2 regions of the Ruegeria sp. YTSC003 genome follow, and region 1 is predicted to be linked to the other one. Evidence: riboswitches for the same ligand, from Rfam matches in the RefSeq annotation. Region 1 holds a riboswitch; the other holds the start of a gene.
What was found. A riboswitch is a leader RNA that binds a small molecule or an ion and turns the genes downstream of it on or off. The one in region 1 is predicted to bind thiamine pyrophosphate.
Positions count from the first base shown of each region.

Region 2: linked by a shared signal. The riboswitch ahead of thiB (thiamine ABC transporter substrate binding subunit) and the one ahead of thiD (bifunctional hydroxymethylpyrimidine kinase/phosphomethylpyrimidine kinase) in region 1 are both predicted to bind thiamine pyrophosphate.

Region 1 covers NZ_JBXWMK010000009.1:81,682-91,725, forward strand. The annotation lists gene AC2FFH_RS16645 (3-deoxy-manno-octulosonate cytidylyltransferase) at 1-641, opposite strand, end outside; gene cysQ (3'(2'),5'-bisphosphate nucleotidase CysQ) at 641-1,438, opposite strand; gene AC2FFH_RS16655 (ABC transporter permease) at 1,562-2,383, shown strand; gene AC2FFH_RS16660 (alpha-ketoglutarate-dependent dioxygenase AlkB family protein) at 2,380-2,982, opposite strand; gene dnaK (molecular chaperone DnaK) at 3,195-5,105, shown strand; gene dnaJ (molecular chaperone DnaJ) at 5,180-6,334, shown strand; TPP riboswitch at 6,464-6,569, shown strand; gene thiD (bifunctional hydroxymethylpyrimidine kinase/phosphomethylpyrimidine kinase) at 6,615-7,418, shown strand; gene AC2FFH_RS16680 (FAD-dependent oxidoreductase) at 7,415-8,392, shown strand; gene thiS (sulfur carrier protein ThiS) at 8,376-8,570, shown strand; gene AC2FFH_RS16690 (thiazole synthase) at 8,574-9,338, shown strand; gene AC2FFH_RS16695 (thiamine phosphate synthase) at 9,335-9,931, shown strand; gene AC2FFH_RS16700 (HesA/MoeB/ThiF family protein) at 9,928-10,044, shown strand, end outside.
Region 2 covers NZ_JBXWMK010000004.1:63,041-73,084, reverse strand. The annotation lists gene AC2FFH_RS09615 (metal ABC transporter ATP-binding protein) at 1-64, opposite strand, end outside; gene AC2FFH_RS09610 (Fur family transcriptional regulator) at 67-579, opposite strand; gene AC2FFH_RS09605 (zinc ABC transporter substrate-binding protein) at 636-1,688, shown strand; gene AC2FFH_RS09600 (HalD/BesD family halogenase) at 1,927-2,712, opposite strand; gene AC2FFH_RS09595 (enoyl-CoA hydratase-related protein) at 3,187-3,951, shown strand; gene AC2FFH_RS09590 (CBS domain-containing protein) at 4,271-4,759, shown strand; gene AC2FFH_RS09585 (ArsB/NhaD family transporter) at 4,784-6,148, shown strand; TPP riboswitch at 6,286-6,391, shown strand; gene thiB (thiamine ABC transporter substrate binding subunit) at 6,425-7,405, shown strand; gene AC2FFH_RS09575 (thiamine/thiamine pyrophosphate ABC transporter permease ThiP) at 7,381-8,928, shown strand; gene AC2FFH_RS09570 (thiamine ABC transporter ATP-binding protein) at 8,915-9,607, shown strand; gene AC2FFH_RS09565 (adenylate/guanylate cyclase domain-containing protein) at 9,674-10,044, shown strand, end outside.

The DNA of each region.
Region 1 (10,044 bases):
AAAGGTCCTACTGGCCAGGTTGGATAGGCTGACAGCGCATCGGGGCGATAGGCGTAGACGCCGACATGGTGGAACACCGGTGTCGGTTCGGTGCCGGCAAAAGTTTCGGCGGTAAAAGGCACAACCTCTTTCGAGAAGTACATTGCGCTGTGATCGGTCGCAAATACGGCAGTTGTGCCGCCGACCCGCCCGTTTTTGCGATCGTTCAGCAAGCTGTTCAAAGCATCTCCGTCACAGCGCAGAACCGGCGTCGCGACCCCGGCGTAGGGCGCGGCGCGCAGACCGGCGATCAGGTCTTCGACAAACCAATGTGGTGTCAGTGGTGCATCCCCTTGCAGGTTGACCACGATCTCATAGCCTGCGCCCAGAGCAGTATGGGCCTCGGCGCATCGCTCAGTGCCATTGCCGCAGGTCTCGGATGTCATCACCACCTCAGCCCCGAACCCTTCGGCCACGTCGCGGATGCGGTCGTCATCGGTGGCGACAACCACCTTGTCCACGCCCGACACAGAACATGCAGCGCGCCAGGATCGTTCGATCAGGGTCATCGCATTGCCGCTTGCCCCGGTCAGCAAAACCAGCGGCTTGCCGGGGTAGCGGGTTGAGGCATAGCGGGCGGGGATGGCAATCAGAACAGACATCAGGCCTCCTTCAGGTCAACGCCCGGAGCGTAGGCGATAAAGAACGGGTTTGCATAGCCGTCCTTGCCATAGGTCAATGACGAGTGATCATCGAAACGAACAACCTTGCCGCCCGCGCCAGCCAACACGGCATGACCTGCGGCGGTGTCCCACTCCATCGTGCGCCCGACGCGGGGATAGAGGTCCGCTTCCCCTGTTGCGACCAGACAGAATTTCAGGGACGAGCCCGCGCTTTTGCTGTCCTTGACCTGATATTTGTTGATGTAATCTTCGGTCGCCTGATCGCGGTGTGATTTTGACGCGACGATCATAAGTGCCGAATTGTCCGGTTCTGACACCGAAATCGGGGTCACGTCGCCGGCCTGTGCCTTGTTCAGCGCGCCGGTTTCCTCAACCGATTGACCGTCAGCTTGCGTGTAGAACATGCGCCCCTTGGCCGGTGCATACACAACGCCCCGAGTTGGCACTCCGTTTTCGACCAATGCGATGTTCACCGTGAAATCACCGCGCCGGTTGATGAATTCCTTGGTGCCGTCCAGCGGATCGACGATCAGAAATGTGTCGCCTTTTTCGGAATGTGATGCGGCCTGTTCTTCGGTCACCAGCAGAATATCCGGGAATGCCGCGCGCAAGCCCGCCGAAATCAAGGCATCGGCTGCCTCATCAGCCTCGGTCACCGGGCTGGCGTCGGATTTGACTTTGACGTCGAAATCATCCGCCTCGTAAATCTGCATGATTGTGTCCCCGGCTTCCAGCGCCAGACGTCTGATTACGGGAATAAGGGCGTCATAGGTCACAAAAATGCTCCGTTGCTGTAGTTTGTTGATCGAAATCCTTGTGGGTCTTATGCTGTGCCGGTTACGGAACGGCAAGAATTTCGTGGCAGTTTGCAGGTAATTCAGCGGGAAAGAGTGCACTGAGTGTTTTATTTTAAGCGGAATCAGACCCTTCTGGGCGGCGCTTTCACGACTTCCGAGCTTATCTTCCATGCGGTGGCGCATGGAATACGGTCCAGACATTCGAATGCTGTGATCGCGATCATTGTGAATATCTTGCAAATTCTCGCACTTGTGACCGTGTTTTACCTGATCATGTCGATGCTGGGCACGCGGGTCGCCAAGATCAGGGGTAACATTATCCTATTTCTGTTGTCAGGTGTCTTTCTGTTCCTGACCCATATCAAAGCCGTCTCGTCCGTCTCTGGCGTGGCAACAGGAAACAACCCGATGATGCTGCACTCTCCGATGAACATGATGGTTGCGCTGTTGGCAACCGCATTTGGGTCGCTTTACACGCAGTTGGTCTCGATCCTTGTGATCCTTTTCATCTACACTGTCGCAGTTGAGCCATTGGAGATCCAAGAACCGGGTGGCGCGTTCTATATGTTGATATTGGCCTGGTTTACCGGATGCGCGGTGGGCGTCGTGTTTATGGCAATCTCGCCATGGTTTCCCACCACCACGGGAATTCTCAGTACAATCTATCGACGCCTGAACATGATTTTTTCTGGCAAAATGGTTGTAGGGAACGCGCTGGGTGGCTTCATGCTGAGCTTCTTTGCCTGGAACCCGTTGTTTCACATAATCGACCAGTGCCGCGGCTTTGTCTTTCGCAATTACTTTCCGCGAAACACCAGTTGGGAATATGCGATTTGGGTTGGAATGGCCTTGTTGATGATTGGGTTGCTGGGTATCTTTTTCACCCGTCAGCATGTGTCGGCCAGTTGGGGCGCGCGCCGCTAGTTTGCCACCCGTAAGGTCAGGTTGATCCGTCCACCTTTGGGCAACAGTTTGGATGAACCGAAACGGATGCGGTCTACCCCGTGATAGGTCAGGCGGGCGGGGCCGCCCATGACTACGACGTCGCCGGAGTTCAGCCAGATCGACTCGGTCTTGCCGCCCCGGGTTTCGTTTCCGATGCGAAAAAGGGCATCGTCGCCCAGCGAAATGGACAGGACAGGCCATGAAAAATCTGCCTCGTCCTTGTCTTGATGCAGCCCCATACGCGCACCTTCGCCGTAATAGTTGATCAGACAGCAATCCGGATCGCGTTGGGTGCTGGCAAGCTTGCGCCATATGCTCAGTATCGTATCGGGAATGTCAGGCCACACCGTTCCTTTAGGGTGTTGCGCCTGATATCGGTAACCCCCTTTGTCGGTGACCCAGCCAAGCGCCCCGGCCGAGGTCATACGCACCGACATTTCCTTGCCCGAAGGCGTAACCGGCCGGAACAGCGGCGCAGATTTCAGAATCGGGCGCAATGCCTCAATCAGTTGCGTTTGTGCCGCAACGTCCAGATAGGTTTTTCTGATGTCAAATCCGCGCAAAAGCAGCCGCGCCATTGAAGATTCCCCAATCCTTGCCAAAACCTTGCCAAAAAGGCCGCAGATTCCCGAAAACCTGCCTTTTACACCGCTTGCAGGCCTCTGATCTCGCCCTTATATACGCCGGGACGCGCGATGGTGTAGTGCTGTTGCGCAAACCAGATCGGGGCCGGATGCCATAACGGGTCCGGACCTCGAGACATCGCCTTGAAGAGAAAGGGATTGAACATATGGGAAAAGTAATCGGTATTGACCTCGGGACCACCAACTCGTGTGTGGCCATCATGGACGGCTCTCAGCCGAAGGTCATCGAAAACGCAGAAGGGGCGCGGACCACGCCCTCGATCGTCGCCTTCACCGAAGATGAGCGTCTGGTTGGTCAGCCTGCAAAACGTCAGGCGGTCACCAACCCCGACAACACGATCTTTGGCGTCAAGCGTCTGATCGGTCGTCGTGTGGATGATGCAGAAGTCCAGAAGGACAAGAAAATGGTGCCGTACGCCATCGTGGATGGCGGCAACGGTGACGCGTGGGTGGAAGCCCGCGGTGAAAAATACTCCCCAAGCCAGATTTCGGCCTTCACTCTGGGCAAGATGAAGGAAACTGCCGAGAGCTATCTGGGTGAAGAAGTCACGCAGGCGGTCATCACCGTTCCCGCGTATTTCAATGACGCACAGCGTCAGGCCACCAAAGACGCAGGCAAAATCGCCGGTCTGGAAGTGCTGCGGATCATCAACGAACCGACAGCCGCCGCGCTGGCCTATGGCCTGGACAAAGAAGAAACCCAAACCATCGCGGTTTATGACCTTGGTGGTGGTACGTTCGACGTGACCATTCTGGAAATCGACGACGGGCTGTTCGAGGTCAAATCGACCAATGGTGACACCTTCCTGGGTGGTGAAGACTTTGACATGCGCATCGTCAACTACCTGGCGGACGAGTTCAAAAAGGAACACGGTGTCGACCTGTCGCAAGACAAGATGGCCCTTCAGCGCCTGAAAGAAGCTGCTGAAAAAGCCAAGATCGAGCTGTCCTCGACCTCGCAGACCGAAATTAACCAGCCGTTCATCTCGATGGGCGCTAATGGTCAGCCGCTGCACATGGTCATGAAACTGACCCGTGCCAAGCTGGAATCGCTGGTTGGTGACCTGATCAAGAAGTCGATGAAACCCTGTCAGGCCGCATTGAAAGACGCCGGTTTGTCGGCGGGCGACATTGACGAGGTTGTTCTGGTCGGTGGTATGACCCGCATGCCGAAGGTGATCGAAGAGGTCACCAAATTCTTCGGTAAAGAACCGCACAAGGGTGTGAACCCGGACGAAGTTGTTGCCATGGGCGCCGCCATTCAGGCCGGTGTTCTGCAGGGTGACGTCAAAGATGTGGTTCTGCTGGACGTAACCCCGCTTTCGCTGGGGATTGAGACGCTGGGTGGCGTGTTCACCCGTCTGATCGACCGCAACACCACGATCCCGACCAAAAAGTCTCAGGTCTTCTCGACTGCCGAGGACAACCAGAACGCTGTGACCATCCGCTGCTTCCAGGGGGAACGCGAAATGGCTGCGGACAACAAGATCCTGGGTCAGTTCAATCTTGAAGATATTCCGCCCGCACCGCGTGGCATGCCTCAGATCGAGGTGACTTTTGACATCGACGCCAACGGCATTGTCTCGGTTTCGGCCAAAGACAAAGGCACCGGCAAAGAGCAGAAGATCACCATCCAGGCATCGGGTGGTCTGTCGGATGAAGATATCGACAAGATGGTCAAGGACGCCGAAGAGAACGCCGAGGCGGACAAGGAACGCCGCGAGCTGATCGAGGCGAAGAACCAGGCGGAAAGCCTCATCCACTCGACCGAGAAGTCGATGGAAGAGCATGCCGACAAGGTCGACCCGACCACCATCGAAGCTATCGAGCTGGCGATTGTCGCGCTGAAGGACGAGCTGGAAACCGAGAATGCCGACAAGATCAAGTCAGGCATTCAGAACGTGACCGAAGCCGCCATGAAGCTGGGCGAAGCCATCTACAAGGCGCAGTCTGAAGAGACCGAGGATGAGCCTGCGGCGGCGGATGCCGCTCCGGCTGGTGAAGACGATATCGTCGATGCCGAATTCGAAGATCTTGACGACGAAAAGCGTAAGTAACGGGAAACCGGGCCAATTCGGGCCGGTCCGGTCACCGGGCCGGCCCGATTACGTTGCGGCAGAAGGAAATACTGATGTCAAAACGCGACTACTATGATGTGCTCGGCGTGTCCAAGGGCGCATCAGCGGACGAGATCAAGAAGGGCTTTCGCACGAAAGCCAAGGAATTGCATCCCGACCGCAACAAGGACAACCCGGATTCCGAGGCTCAGTTCAAAGAAGCGAACGAAGCTTACGACGTCTTGCGCGATGCCGAAAAAAAGGCCGCGTATGACCGTTTTGGTCATGCCGCGTTTGAAAACGGTATGGGCGGCGGTGGCCGTCCCGGCGGCGGATTTGGCGGACAGGGCGATTTCTCCAGTGCCTTCTCGGACGTGTTCGATGACCTGTTCGGCGATTTTATGGGTGGTCAGCGCGGTGCTACCGGGGGTGGTCGACGGGCCGCGCGCGGGTCAGACCTGCGTTACAACCTGCGTGTAAGCCTGGAAGAAGCATTCTCTGGCCTGCAAAAGACGATCAACGTGCCTGCTGCCGTGGCCTGCTCGGCCTGTGACGGCTCGGGTGCGGAAGGCGGGGTTGAGCCCACAACCTGCCCGACCTGTTCGGGCATGGGGAAAGTGCGGGCGCAACAGGGCTTTTTCACAGTTGAACGGTCGTGCCCGACTTGTTCGGGTCTGGGTCAAATTATCAAGAACCCCTGTAAATCATGCGGCGGCGCCGGGCGCGTCGAAAAAGAACGCGCGCTGTCGGTCAACATTCCGGCCGGTGTCGAAACCGGCACACGCATCCGTCTTGCGGGCGAAGGTGAGGCCGGGATGCGCGGTGGCCCCCCGGGCGACCTGTATATTTTTGTCGAAGTTTCGGACCACAAGCTGTTCGAGCGCGACAGCGTAAACCTGTATTGCCGTGTTCCGGTCAGCATGGCCAAGGCAGCGCTGGGCGGTTCGATCGAAGTGCCCACTATCGACGGTGGCCGGGGTCGCGTGCAAATTCCGGCTGGCAGCCAGTCAGGACGTCAGATGCGCTTGCGCAGCAAAGGCATGCCCGCCCTTCGCGGCGGTGGCGTTGGCGATATGTTCATCGAACTGGCCGTCGAAACCCCGGTCAATCTGACCAGCCGTCAAAAAGAGCTGCTGCGTGAGTTCGACGATCTGGGCGAAGATAACCATCCGGAATCAAAAAGCTTTTTCTCGTCCGTCAAGTCATTTTGGGACGGTATGAAGGGCTGAACCTGCACACCTGAACATCAAACAGAAGCCGGTCCGTTGAGGCCGGCTTTTGCATTTCATAAGTCCAGATTGACCGTAATCTGCACCAAAATTGGCCCTTGATTCCCCCGCCATCCCCTGAGAGTGTCGCCCCAACCGTTGGGGTGCCCTGTTTGGGGGCTGAGAGGCGTGAATGCGCTAACCCATCGAACCTGATCCGGGCAATACCGGCGTAGGGAACGGTCTTTTAGTGTTTAGACGTTTTCCATGCCCGTTGCCCATTTTGAACCGGAGCAACGACATGGCACCCATTGCCTTAACAATCGCAGGATCTGACAGCGGCGGAGGGGCTGGAATTCAGGCTGACCTCAAGGCGATGTCCGCGCTTGGCGTTTACGGGGCCAGCGTGATTACCGCAGTGACGGCGCAGAATACTCGCGCAGTTACGGCGGTGCATGGCATCCCTCTGGACGTAATTGTAGCCCAGATCGAGGCTGTTCTGACCGACCTGGATGTTGGTGCGATCAAGATCGGAATGCTGGCGACCCCTCAGATCATCCAACGTGTCGCAGATAGTATCGCCGAATTTGATGGGCCGGTAGTTTTGGATCCGGTCATGATCGCGAAATCCGGCGATGCCTTGCTGGCAGAAGAGGCGGTGCAAACCCTGCGCGACGTATTGTTGCCGCGCGCGACGGTGTTAACGCCAAACCTGCCCGAAGCAGCCTGCCTGCTGGGCTCTGAGTCTGAGGACAGCCTCGAACAGATGATCGCACAAGGGCAAGATCTGTGTGCACTTGGCGCTGGTGCGGTTCTGATGAAGGGCGGTCACGGCAAGGGTGACATCTGCCATGACATATTGATCTCACATTCGGGCGTGATTGCTCAGTTTCAAGCGCCGCGCCAACAGACCCGCAACACCCACGGAACCGGGTGCACGCTGTCCTCATCCATAGCGGCCGGGTTGGCTAAGGGCCTTTCGCTGCCCCAGGCCGTGGCGCAAGCACATGACTATCTGCAAGGCGCCATCGCTCAGGCTGATGCTCTAAAAATCGGACAAGGTCACGGGCCTGTTCATCACTTCCATCAGGTTTGGCCCGCGTGACCGTCTGGTCGATCATAGGGGCAGGTGTGGCCGGGTTGGCCGTTGCTTCCGAACTTGTCGCGCGCGGGGCCAAGGTTCAGGTGTTTGATCCCGGTGGTGCACCTGGGCCGCATGGCTGCTCCTGGTGGGCGGGCGGAATGTTGGCACCTTGGTGCGAGTATGAAAACGCCGAGGAACCTGTCCTGCGTCTGGGGCAATTGGCAATCGACTGGTGGGCCAAACGCACTCAGGTCCACAGGCGCGGCACACTGGTTGTTGCTAACCCACGGGATCTGCCGGATCTGCGTCGTTTCGCCCGCAGAACTGAGGGGTTTTCTGAAGTTGATGACAGAGAAATAACCTTATTAGAGCCTGATCTGTATGGTTTCAAAAAAGGTCTCTACTTTGCTGCGGAAGCCCATTTGGATCCGCGTCAGGCCTTGCTGGATCTGTCGCACCAGCTTCAGGATCACGGTGTTGAATTCCATCATGCGTGCGCTCCGACGGGATTGGACAACGCCATTGATTGCAGAGGTCTGCACGCGCGCGAATACCTGCAGGACTTGCGCGGCGTGAAGGGTGAGATGCTGGTGATACGGTGCCCAGACGTGACACTGACCCGGCCTATACGCCTGCTTCATCCACGCGTGCCGCTGTATATCGTTCCACGCGGCGACGGCGTCTACATGCTGGGCGCGACAATGATCGAATCCGAGGATAGCAGCCGAATTACCGCACGCTCGATGCTTGAGTTGCTGAGCGCAGCCTACGCCCTGAACCCCGCCTTTGGTGAGGCTGAAGTGTTGGAAACCGGCGTCGATCTGCGCCCCGCTTTCCCCGACAACCTGCCGCGTATTCGGCGGCTGGGACCGACAATCTATGCCAACGGCCTCTACCGCCACGGCTACTTGCTGGCCCCTGCACTGGCCAAGGGCGTGGCTGACCTAGCGTTGGACAACAAACATTCGGAGATGGTCGATGAAGATCGTACTTAACGGCGAGATGCGCGACGTGCAGGCCGAAACTCTTTCCGGCCTTTTGCAGGAATGCGGGTTTTCGGGCCGGGTGGCGACGGCTGTGAACGAGGGTTTTGTGCCTTCGAGCCTGCGCAAGGCCCGTAAAATCAAGGATGGCGATCGGATCGAAGTCGTCGCCCCGATGCAGGGGGGGTGAGCGATGAAGACCGTCTACGGCACATCACTGCCGAACCCGCTGATGCTGGGCACCGCGCAATATCCAAGCCCTGCAATCTTGGAACAGGCATTTCGGGACAGCGGGGCCGGGGTGGCCACCGTATCTTTGCGACGCGAAGCAGGCGCAGGACAAACCTTTTGGCAGATGATCCGCGATCTGAGCGTTCTTATCCTGCCCAACACAGCGGGTTGCCATACGGTGAAAGAGGCTGTGACCACCGCCCATATGGCACGTGAGGTGTTTGACACCAAATGGATCAAGCTGGAACTAATCGGGCATACCGACAGCCTCCAGCCCGACGTGTTCCAACTGGTCGAGGCCGCGCGCATTCTGACCGAAGACGGGTTCGAGGTGTTTCCCTATACCACGGACGACCTGATCGTGGGTGAGCGCCTTTTGGCGGTAGGGTGTGAGGTTCTGATGCCTTGGGGCGCTCCGATAGGCTCGGGCCGTGGTTTGAACAACGAATACGCCTTGCGCGCAATGCGGGCTGAGTTTCCCGAAGTACCACTGGTGATTGACGCAGGTATCGGCCTGCCCAGCCACGCCGCTCATGCGATGGAGCTTGGGTATGATGCTGTTCTGCTGAACACTGCGGTGGCACGGGCCGGTGATCCCGCAGCAATGGCCAAGGCGATGAAGCTGGGCATCGAGGCCGGGCAATTGGCCTATCAGGCCGACCCGATCGAAGCGCGCGATATGGCCGAACCCTCGACCCCCGTTATCGGAAAGGCGTTTTTGTCATGAAACTCGACCGGTTTTACCCAATCTTCGACCATTCCGACTGGCTGCGCCGGATGCTGCCTCTGGGCGTGAAACTGGTGCAGTTGCGGATCAAGGACCAACCGGATGCGGTCGTGCGTGAACAGATCGCGGTTTCGCGGGATCTGTGCCGTGCGCATGGGGCTGTTCTGGTGGTGAATGACCATTGGCAGGTTGCCATCGACGCAGGCTGCGACTGGATTCATTTGGGACAAGAGGATCTGGATGACGCAGATCTGAAGGCGATCCGACGCGCAGGGCTGAAACTGGGTGTCTCGACCCATGACGATGACGAGCTTGAGCGTGTTCTGGCCATGACCCCCGATTATGTCGCGCTTGGTCCCGTCTACCCAACGATCCTGAAAAAGATGAAATGGGAACAACAAGGCCTGCCGCGTGTCACTGAATGGAAAGCGCGCGTGGGGGAAGTCCCTTTGGTCGGTATAGGCGGGATGAGTGTGGAGCGCGCGCCGGGGGTGTTGCAGGCCGGGGCGGACATTGTCTCAGTCGTGACAGACATCACCTTGAATGCAGACCCAGAAGCCCGCGTACGTGCGTGGATCGAGGTCACTAAATGAGCCGCTACGCCCGTCAGATGATCCTGCCGGAGGTCGGCGCCCGTGGACAGGCCCGCCTATCCGGCGCGCGGGTTCTTGTGGTGGGGGCCGGGGGGTTGGCAGCGCCGGTTTTG
Region 2 (10,044 bases), on a different contig from region 1:
TGTGCCGTAACACGGTATTGGCCCCATAGCTAACGCTGAGGTCTTCTACGGTAATCAGGTTCATTTCTACGCCTTTTCGGTGCAGTCGGGGCAAACGCCTTCGGCTTCTACAACGGTCCGCTCAATCTCGAAACCCACCGCCCGCGCGGCTGCGCCCAGCTCTCCTTTCGCGGGTGTTGAATGTGCTTCGGCCACGGCATCACATTTCCTACAAATCATGAAGGCCGGGGAATGCGTTGCCCCGGGATGCGCGCAGGCGACAAATGCGTTCAACCGTTCGATTTTGTGGACAAACCCGTTCTCAACAAGAAAATCGAGGGCGCGATAAGCCACCGGCGGCTGCGATCCGAAGCCTTCGTCGCGCAATCGATCAAGGATTGTATAGGCACCCAAGGCCCGATGTTCCTGCAGCAGCATTTCCAAAACCTTGCGCCGCACGGGAGTCAGCCGCAAACCTTCTTCTTTGCACCGGGTCTCGGCAACGGTCAGGCTGCTTTCGACGCAGTGCGCGTGGTCGTGCTTTTGGAATCCGACAAGGGCGGAGTCTTCGGCAGGTGCAGGTCTCGTCTCACTTGTCATGTTATTCCATATCATATATGCCACTCGCAACGTTATAAAATCACATAGAGGGTTTGATGTCCAGAAAGCTTCTTCCTGTTTCGATCACGGCTGCGTTGATGGGGGGCACAGCAATGGCCGATGTCCCAAATGTTGCAGTTGATATTGCACCGGTGCACTCGTTGGTGGCGCGCGTGATGGAAGGTGTTGGGACACCTAACCTGATCGTACAAACCGGCGCGTCCCCGCATGAATACAACCTGCGCCCTTCTGAGGCGGCTGCCCTGCAAAATGCGGATCTGGTATTCTGGATGGGGAAGGACCTGACCCCATGGATGGAAGGCGCGGTAGAGACCCTGGCCAACGGCGCGACAGTCACCCCCCTGCTGGAAGTGGATGGCACCGTCCTTCTGGATTTCCGCGAGGATGCGCTGTTTGAGGCGCACGATCATGACGATGAAGATCACGCCGAAGAGGAGGAACATGACGATCATGGTCACGAGGATCATGCCGACGACAAAGACCATGACGATCATGACCACGAAGAGCATGCCGAGGGCGATGACCACGATCACGAGGATCATGCAGAACACGACGACCACCATGACCACGCGCACGGCGATCATGATCCGCATGCCTGGCTTTCGCCCAAAAACGCCGACACCTGGCTGAACGTGATTGCCGCTCAGCTTTCCGCTGCGGACCCGGACAATGCGGGTGCATATTTCGCAAACGCGGCGGCTGCGCGCGAAGAGATGGCAGCCCTCTCTGCTGAAGTAAGTGCAACTCTGGAACCTGTACGCGGAAGCAACTTCATCGTGTTCCACGATGCCTATCAGTACTTCGAGAACGCCTTCGACATCCCCGCGTCGGGTGCGATTTCGCTCAGCGATGCGTCGGATCCAAGTCCGGCGCGGATTTCAGAAATTCAGGTGCGCATTCGTGAAGAAGGGATCAATTGTGTTCTGTCAGAGCCGCAATTCAACCCCGGCATCGTCGCCACCGTCTTGGACAGAACCGAAGCGAATACCGGTGTGATAGATCCGCTAGGTTCTGATCTTGAACCTGGGGCCGAACTGTACCCGCAAATGATCCGGAGCATCGCAAAAACTTTGGCGGAATGTCTATGACCTGACCGGGCAGCCCGTTTTGGCATGAAAACCCAGAACGGGCTGAACATAGCCGGGGACACCAAAGCATCTCGGACACTTGCTTTTTTTGCGTTTCAGTGCCCGGGGTATTCGCCCGTTTGGGAACGCACCCAGATGTCTTATTGAGTTCCCATCAGAACGACGCAGTCAGAGGCTTTAGCGCTGTCCGGATTAACGATTCTGACACTGGCTAGGGTCAGGCATGTGCCATCTCAGATCACGACGCGCGCCCGTAAAACCCGATGCGTTCTTCGTCTGTGAACTGAACATTTGGCCGATCATAAAAGGAAAACACGGCGATCATGCGGTCGCGGTCGCCTTGAACAGGCGAAACGCGGTGCGCCGTGTTTTTGCCTTTGAAGATGTTCAAAGTCCCCGGTTGCAGTTTCATGAGCGTGGGCTTGCGCCGACCTTCCAGCAATTCAGCCACCCCGTCATAATTAGGGTTGTCATCACTACGCAGGTCCTTTTCGTACTCGAATTCACCGCCCGCCAACGGCGCTTGCAACAGCAGCGTTGTGGTGAATTCGGACCTGTCGAAATGCCAGTTCAGGGCCTGCCCGGCTGAGTAAGCCATTACATTCACGCGGGCCAGCGGATCATCCATGACAAAAAGCTTAGGCTTTTCCATGACCGCGGCCAGAAACTTCGCAAATGGCGGCCATTCATACAGGCGGATGACAAAGGCCTGCCCCAACTGATCGGCGCAAATCGTCCTGTTAGACGTTTCAAGTTGGGTCAGGGCAGGATGGTTGCTACCGAGGCCCTCGATAGACGTCCTGAAATAGATGTTGTGCCGCCGTGCATGGACAAAAGCCTCTTCAGCGAAAACCGGTTGCAGCTCAGACACCGCCGATTCCAGCGCACTGTCGCGAACAAAGCCAGGCAGGTTGAAAAGTCCATTCTCAGAAAGATCGGCTTTGCAGCGTTCGATCAGGCTGTGCCAGGCCATGCTGCCCGGCTGGTCCAGCGGATACAAATCCAAGTTTATGACATCACGCATCTTCGACCCTCCCTTCCTGTTATCCTAAGCAGGGCTTGAAACAGGGTTTTATCAATGGATAGCCTTTTTGGGGAGCATAAGAATTTCAAAAGCTCTGACCAGAAACGGATTGCCCGGCGGAAAGCGCCCGTTCCTGAGGGCGCTGGTTCAGTAGAAATGACGGCGATGGATTTAAAGTCGGAGACCCTCACCAGGATGAGCATGTCGCCGATCCCTTTGCGGCAGGATTACCGGATAGCTTACGCAAAAAGACGTAGATCTCCTCCAGATGTAAAAAAGTCGTGGCTGCGCTGCAAAGTTAAGGCACCACTGAATTCAGCGGTGGGGATCAATCTGGCACACTCGCCCGGCGACGTGAGGTAACCGCCCTGATTTGTTGACGCAGGCTATTTGCCCGCATACGAACTTGCCCACATGCAGGAAACCCACAGCCGACGCGGCACAAATTCCGCCGGACATCCAAGGAATAACGCCATGAGCGAACATATCATCGTCAGCACTCAGGATCGCGTCACCACAGTCACGATTTCTCGCACAGACAAGAAAAACGCGATCACTTTTGCCATGTATACTGCGATAGCTGAAGCCATCGAAGAATACGGTCAAACTGATCATGCCCGGGCGCTGGTCATCACTGGTGAAGGCGATATGTTCACAGCCGGGAATGACCTGCAGGACTTTATGACAGGGGGCCTTCCGGCGGGTGACGTTGAAAATCCGATTATTCGGTTCCTGAATGCGATCCGGGATTGTCCGAAACTCCTGATCGCCGCAGTCAACGGTTCTGCAATTGGTGTTGGCCTGACCATGCTGCTGCACTGCGATCTGGTCTATTCCGCGAACAGCGCTTCATTCAGCGCTCCATTTGTCCAACTGGGTCTGGTGCCCGAGGCCGGTTCTTCGATGTTGCTGCCTGCGTCCCTCGGCATGGCTGTCGCCAATGACGTCTTGCTGGCGGGGCGGGTTCTGACGGCATCCGAGGCCCTGAACCACGGGTTGGTCGCGCGCGTCTTTGCCGACGGTGAGTTGATGAGCGAAGTCCAGGAGATCGCAAAAGCCATTGCAGCCTCATCCCCAGTGGCGCTCAAGCAGTCCAAGGTCCTGATCCGCAATCAGCGTGACGAAGTGGCCGGACACATGGCCGCAGAAATCAAGATCTTTGCCGCGCAGCTACAATCCCCGGATTTCGCCGAAAGCGTTGCGGCCAAACTGCAAAAACGCGCACCGAATTACAGCTGACCTGCGCCTTTGAGGGACTACGGCTTTCCTCGCCTCGAAGGCAGCCCCGGTTATTTCGGAAACGAAAGCTGAGGCACAAAACGCCTCTGACGCAAACCCAAGCTGAAACCAACCTTCCGTTATTGGCCTGCATCGCGAATAACGGAAGGATAACAACTTAATTTCATTACCGGGCTGGTCAATTCCGCCCGGCAATGGAATCAGTGCACATCAACAAATTTTGATTCGCCCTGACACGCTTTAACAAGCCGAAAAGGGCGTGCCCTGTGGCTGTTGGATGGCGTTTCACCCGATAGCCGCGTGAAGTCAGAGGAAAAGCATGGGCCTAACCTGCTATGACGTGATGGTGCCGCCTGAGGTACAAAAGACCATTCTGCCGGATGAAAGCATCGCCACGGCTTTCAACATCATCAGGGGCAGCCGGGCACGGTTTCTGCCTGTCGTGGCCGAAGACGGGACTTATGTTGGCGTCTTTACCGCCCCGACGCTGCTGAAACTGATTCTGCCGAAGGCGGCTACAATCGGTCTAAATGATGATGCGTCGCGCGTCGCGATCGACTCGCTCAGCTTCATGAATCTGACGCGGGATGATTTCGAACAACAGATGGAGCGGCTGAAGACCGAAAAGGTTCGCGACAACATGTCGAGGCCCTCGAACATCCCTGTCGCTGCACCTGATACGCCGGTGATGGAAGGTATCTTCCTGATCTACAAATTCAAACGGCACGTGATCCTTGTTGAGCCCGAAACCAACCGTTTCGTTGGCACCGTAAGCGCCAACTCGCTTTTGGATCGCGCACTCAGCTAACCCTATACAAACCGGACTAAAACCTTGGCTACGCATTCGACGTCACACGGAGAGGCCGCTCTCTCTGTTCCACAACTATTGGGCATTGATCCGCTTTGGATCGCGACCGGAATTCTGATTTTGGTGTATGCGGTCCTGATCACCGAAAAGGTTAACCGCGCCATTCTGACGATGCTGGGCGCGTCCCTGATGGTCCTGTTTGGCATCATCAATCAGGAACAGGCCGTGGCGGGTGTGGACGCCAACACTCTGGCACTGCTTATCGGCATGATGGTCATCGTGGGGATCACCAGCAAATGCGGATTGTTCCAATACGTAGCGATCAAGGCCGCAAAAGCGGTGAAAGCCAATCCAACCGGCATCCTCATCATGCTGACGCTGATTACGGCGGTGTTCTCGGCCCTGCTGGACAACGTGACGACCGTTTTGCTGATCGCCCCGATTACGCTGCTGATCACTGAAGCCCTGGAAACGCGTGTGTTCCCGTTCTTTGTCGCCGAGATCCTGGCCTCGAACGTGGGCGGAACAGCGACGCTGATCGGTGACCCACCCAACATCATCATTGGCTCGGCCGCAGGGCTTAGCTTCAACGATTTCGTGGTGAACCTGGCGCCTATCTCGGCCATATGTCTGGTTGTCCTGACCGGCATTATTTACCTTATGAACCGCAAGGAACTGGCCCGCATTCCGAAATCGGCCAGCGATCGGATTATGGGGTTCAACGAATCCGAAGCGGTTACTGATGTAGTCTTGATGATCAAGTCTCTGGCCGTTTTGGCTCTGGTTTTGCTGGGGTTCACGCTGGGGCACAGCTACGGCATTCAGCCGGGTACGTCAGCGTTGGCCGGTGCAGGCCTGTTGATGCTGCTGGCCTATGGCCACCAAAGCGGTGAAGAACAGTCGGAGTCGGTTCACCACATCTTTGGCGAAGTTGAATGGGTCACAATCTTTTTCTTCGGTGGGCTGTTCGTCATCGTTGCCGGTGTCGAACATGTTGGACTGCTGGCATTCTTCGGTGAGAAAGTGCTGGAGCTGACCCAAGGCGACATGATGTGGACCGCGTTCTTCATCTTTTGGGCCTCCGGCATTTTGTCCGCAATCCTCGACAACATTCCTTTCGTGGCAACGATGATCCCTCTGATCGAGTCCACCGCAGACACGTTCGGCGGCAAGGACGCGATTGAACCCCTTTGGTGGTCGCTGGCGCTTGGGGCCTGTCTGGGCGGCAACGGTACACTGTTGGGGGCAAGCGCCAACCTTACGGTGGCTGCTTTTGCGGAAAAGGCCAAGCAGCCCATCGGCTTCATCGCCTTCGCCAAAATTGCATTCCCGATCATGATCCTCACCCTGATGATCGCGAACGTCTATATTTGGCTGCGTTACTTCTGACCTATGGCCCTTTGAACCAAACGTATTACAGGTTCAAAGGGCGTCCGACTCCGGACAGGTTTACTTGCCCGCATGTGACACGCACCGCGCTGAGGCACCGAATTTGGTTGTCTTTCTAGCCAATCCCCCCTAGTGACGGCCTCACCTCGGGGAGCACGGCCTGCCGCGCTGAGATGCTTATCAAGCGAACCCGTAGAACCTGAACCGGCTAGAACCGGCGGAGGGAAGGGTTTCGGTTTCATCCATCCTTGCCCTCTCGCCGCAATGGAGGATGACATGAAACATCTGCTAATTGCTGCGGGACTTCTGAGTGCAACTACGGCCATCGCTGCCGACAAGCCTCAGCTAACCGTTTACACCTATGACAGCTTTGTATCCGATTGGGGCCCCGGCCCGCAGGTCAAAGAAGCCTTTGAGGCAACCTGCGACTGCGAGCTGAACCTCGTGGGCGTCGAAGATGGTGCCGCACTTTTGTCGCGTGTCCGGCTTGAGGGTGAAAACTCTGACGCCGACGTCGTGCTTGGTCTGGATACCAACCTGATTGCAGCGGCCCGGGAAACCGGCCTGTTTGCGCCCAATTCCGTCTCTGCCGACTTCGCGCTGCCGATCGAATGGACCGATGACACGTTCACACCGTATGACTGGGGCTACTTCGCCTTCGTTCACAAAGCGGATGCGACAGCGCCTGCAAACTTCCGGGAACTGGCGGACAGCAACACCAAGATCATCATCCAGGACCCTCGCTCGTCCACACCAGGTCTGGGTCTGCTGATGTGGGTCAAAGCGGCTTATGGTGACGAAGCACCCGAAATCTGGGCAGGTCTTTCCGACAACATCGTGACCGTCACCAAAGGTTGGTCCGAGGCATACGGCCTGTTCCTTGAGGGCGAGTCGGACATGGTTCTCAGTTACACCACATCTCCGGCCTATCACCTGATCGCCGAGGATGACGGCAGCAAGGCCGCGTCCGCTTTTGACGAGGGCAACTATCTGCAAGTTGAGGTTGCGGCAAAGCTGGCCGCGACGGATCAGGCCGAACTGGCGGATCAGTTTTTGCAGTACATGGTCTCGGATGCGTTCCAGCAAATTATTCCGACAACCAACTGGATGTACCCGGCCGTAACCCCGGCAGAAGGTTTGCCTAAAGGGTTTGACACCCTGACAGTGCCGGCAAAGTCGCTGCTGTTCTCTCCCGATGAAGCCGCCGCCGTGCGGGATCAGGCCCTGGCAGAATGGCAGAACGCGCTCAGCCAGTAAGCCTATGGCCCGGTATCGGTGCGGCAGCTCTGGTCGCCGCGCTGATCCTGGGCACTCTTGCGGCGGTTGCACTGCGTGCTGAAACCAGCGGCGGGTTCACTCCCGCCGACTGGGCTGCGCTGCGGTTCACGCTGACCCAAGCCACACTGTCCGCATTGTTCAGCGTGGTGTTGGCCGTGCCGGTTGCGCGGGCTTTGGCACGTCGGAGGTTCCCCGGCCGACGGGCTTTAATTGCGCTTTTGGGCGCGCCCTTCATCCTGCCGGTCATCGTTGCCATTCTGGGTCTGCTGCAAGTCTTTGGCCGGTCGGGATGGATCTCGGACATCCTTGGCATTTTCGGCCTGCCGCCCATACGCATCTACGGCTTGCATGGCGTCGTATTGGCGCATGTGTTCTTCAATCTGCCTCTGGCCACACGCCTTGTGTTGCAAGCCTGGCAGGAAATTCCGGCAGAACGGTTTCGCCTGGCCGCACAACTGGGATGCAACGGCATGGCCATGTTTCGACTGATCGAGATGCCCATGCTGAAACGGACCCTGCCCGGGGTTCTTGCAGTAATCTTCGCCATTTGCCTGACCAGCTTCGCCGTCGCCCTCACCTTGGGCGGAGGACCACGGGCTACAACGATCGAACTGGCGATCTATCAGGCCTTCACCTACGATTTCGACCTGGGCCGCGCCGCCCTGTTATCCGCCCTGCAACTTGCCCTGACAGCTGCGACCGCTTTAGTGGCGCTGAAGTTTTCGCGCGGGGACGGTTTTGGAACAGGCCTTGATCGCGCATTGCGCCGCTGGGACGGGGGTGCGCCGACGATAGATGTATTCTGGATCGTCGCAGCGGCCGTCTTTTTGCTACTGCCTTTGGCATCGGTCGTAATTTCGGGAGTTGCCGGGTTGTTTGACATGCCCGCAATCGTTTTTCGTGCCGCGTTGATCTCGGTCCTTGTTGCCGCTGCAAGTACCGCTGTCCTGCTTTTGCTTGCTTTGCCCATGGCCACCGCCGTCGCGAGCGGCCGGCACGGGCTTGTGGAACTCAGTGGCATTTTGGGTTTGGCGGCATCACCACTGGTCATCGGTACGGGCCTGTTCATCCTGATCCGGCCTTTGGCAAATCCGACGACATTGGCTCTGCCTGTCACTGCTTTGGTGAATGCCGCGATGGCCCTGCCCTTTGCTTTACGCATTCTGGTCCCCGCGGCGCGCGACATAACCGCTAGGCACGGACGTCTCGCGCTTTCATTGGATATGACAAAATGGACGTTTTTCACGCGCATCTTGCTACCGCGCATGCGTCCACAGATCGGTTTCGCCGCTGGTCTTGGGGCGGCTCTGTCAATGGGTGATCTGGGCGTGATCGCACTGTTCGCCGATCCGCAGATCGCGACCCTGCCCTTGCAAATCTACCGCTTGATGGGTGCCTATCAGATGCAGGCGGCTGCCGGCGGGGCATTACTGCTGTTGCTGCTGTCCATGGGCGCATTCTGGCTATTGGACCGAGGAGGGCGCTCGCATGCTGAAGCTTGACGACTGCGTGATTGAAAACGGGAATTTCACCCTAAACGCCGATATCCAGATCGAGGTTGGCAACAGCATTGCCATTGTCGGCCCCTCCGGGGCGGGCAAGTCCACATTGTTGGAGACTATCGCTGGATTTCGGGATCTGAAAAAGGGTCAGATCTTTTGGGGTGGTCAGCAGATTTCCAACTTGCATCCCGGCAAGCGCCCTATGGCGATGCTGTTTCAAGACGGAAACCTGTTTCCGCATCTGACGGCTGAACAAAACATCGCCCTGGGCCTGCGCCCAAACGGTCGGTTGTCCGAAGACGAGGATGCACAGGTTCAGTCCGCTCTGGGCCGGGTTTCTTTGCATGGTATGGGCGCGCGCAAACCCTCGGAACTGTCCGGAGGACAGCAAAGCCGGGTTGCCCTGGCCCGCGTACTTGTGCAGCGGCGCGAACTGTTGCTTTTGGACGAACCATTTGCGGCCCTTGGGCCAGCCCTAAAGGCCGAAATGCTGGATTTGGTGGCCGATCTGGTAGCCGAAACTCAAACGACCCTGTTGATGGTCAGCCACGACCCGCAGGATGCACGCCGTATTGCCGACCAAACCGTACTTGTTGCAGACGAAACGGTGCATGCCCCCGTTCAGACAGCGGAACTCTTTGACAACCCGCCGCCAAGCCTGCGTGCCTATCTTGGCTAGCGGTGATCCCGCCTCAGAAGTCAACGAGGCGTTGTAACGGGTCGCCAAGCTAAATATCGTTCAAAGATGGTCAACGAAGACAAGCATACGCAGCACACTGGCGTGATCGACAAAAGCGCCCAGGCGCAAAGCAACCGCCAAACAAGGTTGAAAATCCGAATTTCCACTCTGCTGGCGCTGACCATTGGCGGACTGGTGGCAATATCGGCTGGCGCAGTTCTGTTGGTTTCGACTTATGCCAATTTTCAGAACACGACGGAACTGTTGAATACGTCTGCCGCGATGATCGTCGAATCCATCGAAGACGATATCTTCAGCCTGACGACACCGATCGAGGAACTGGCACAATCCCTACAAGAAGACGCAAGCACGGGTGAAGTCGATCTGCACGACACCGATTTTCTGAAAGCCTACTTCAAAGGCGTGGTGGCTTCGGT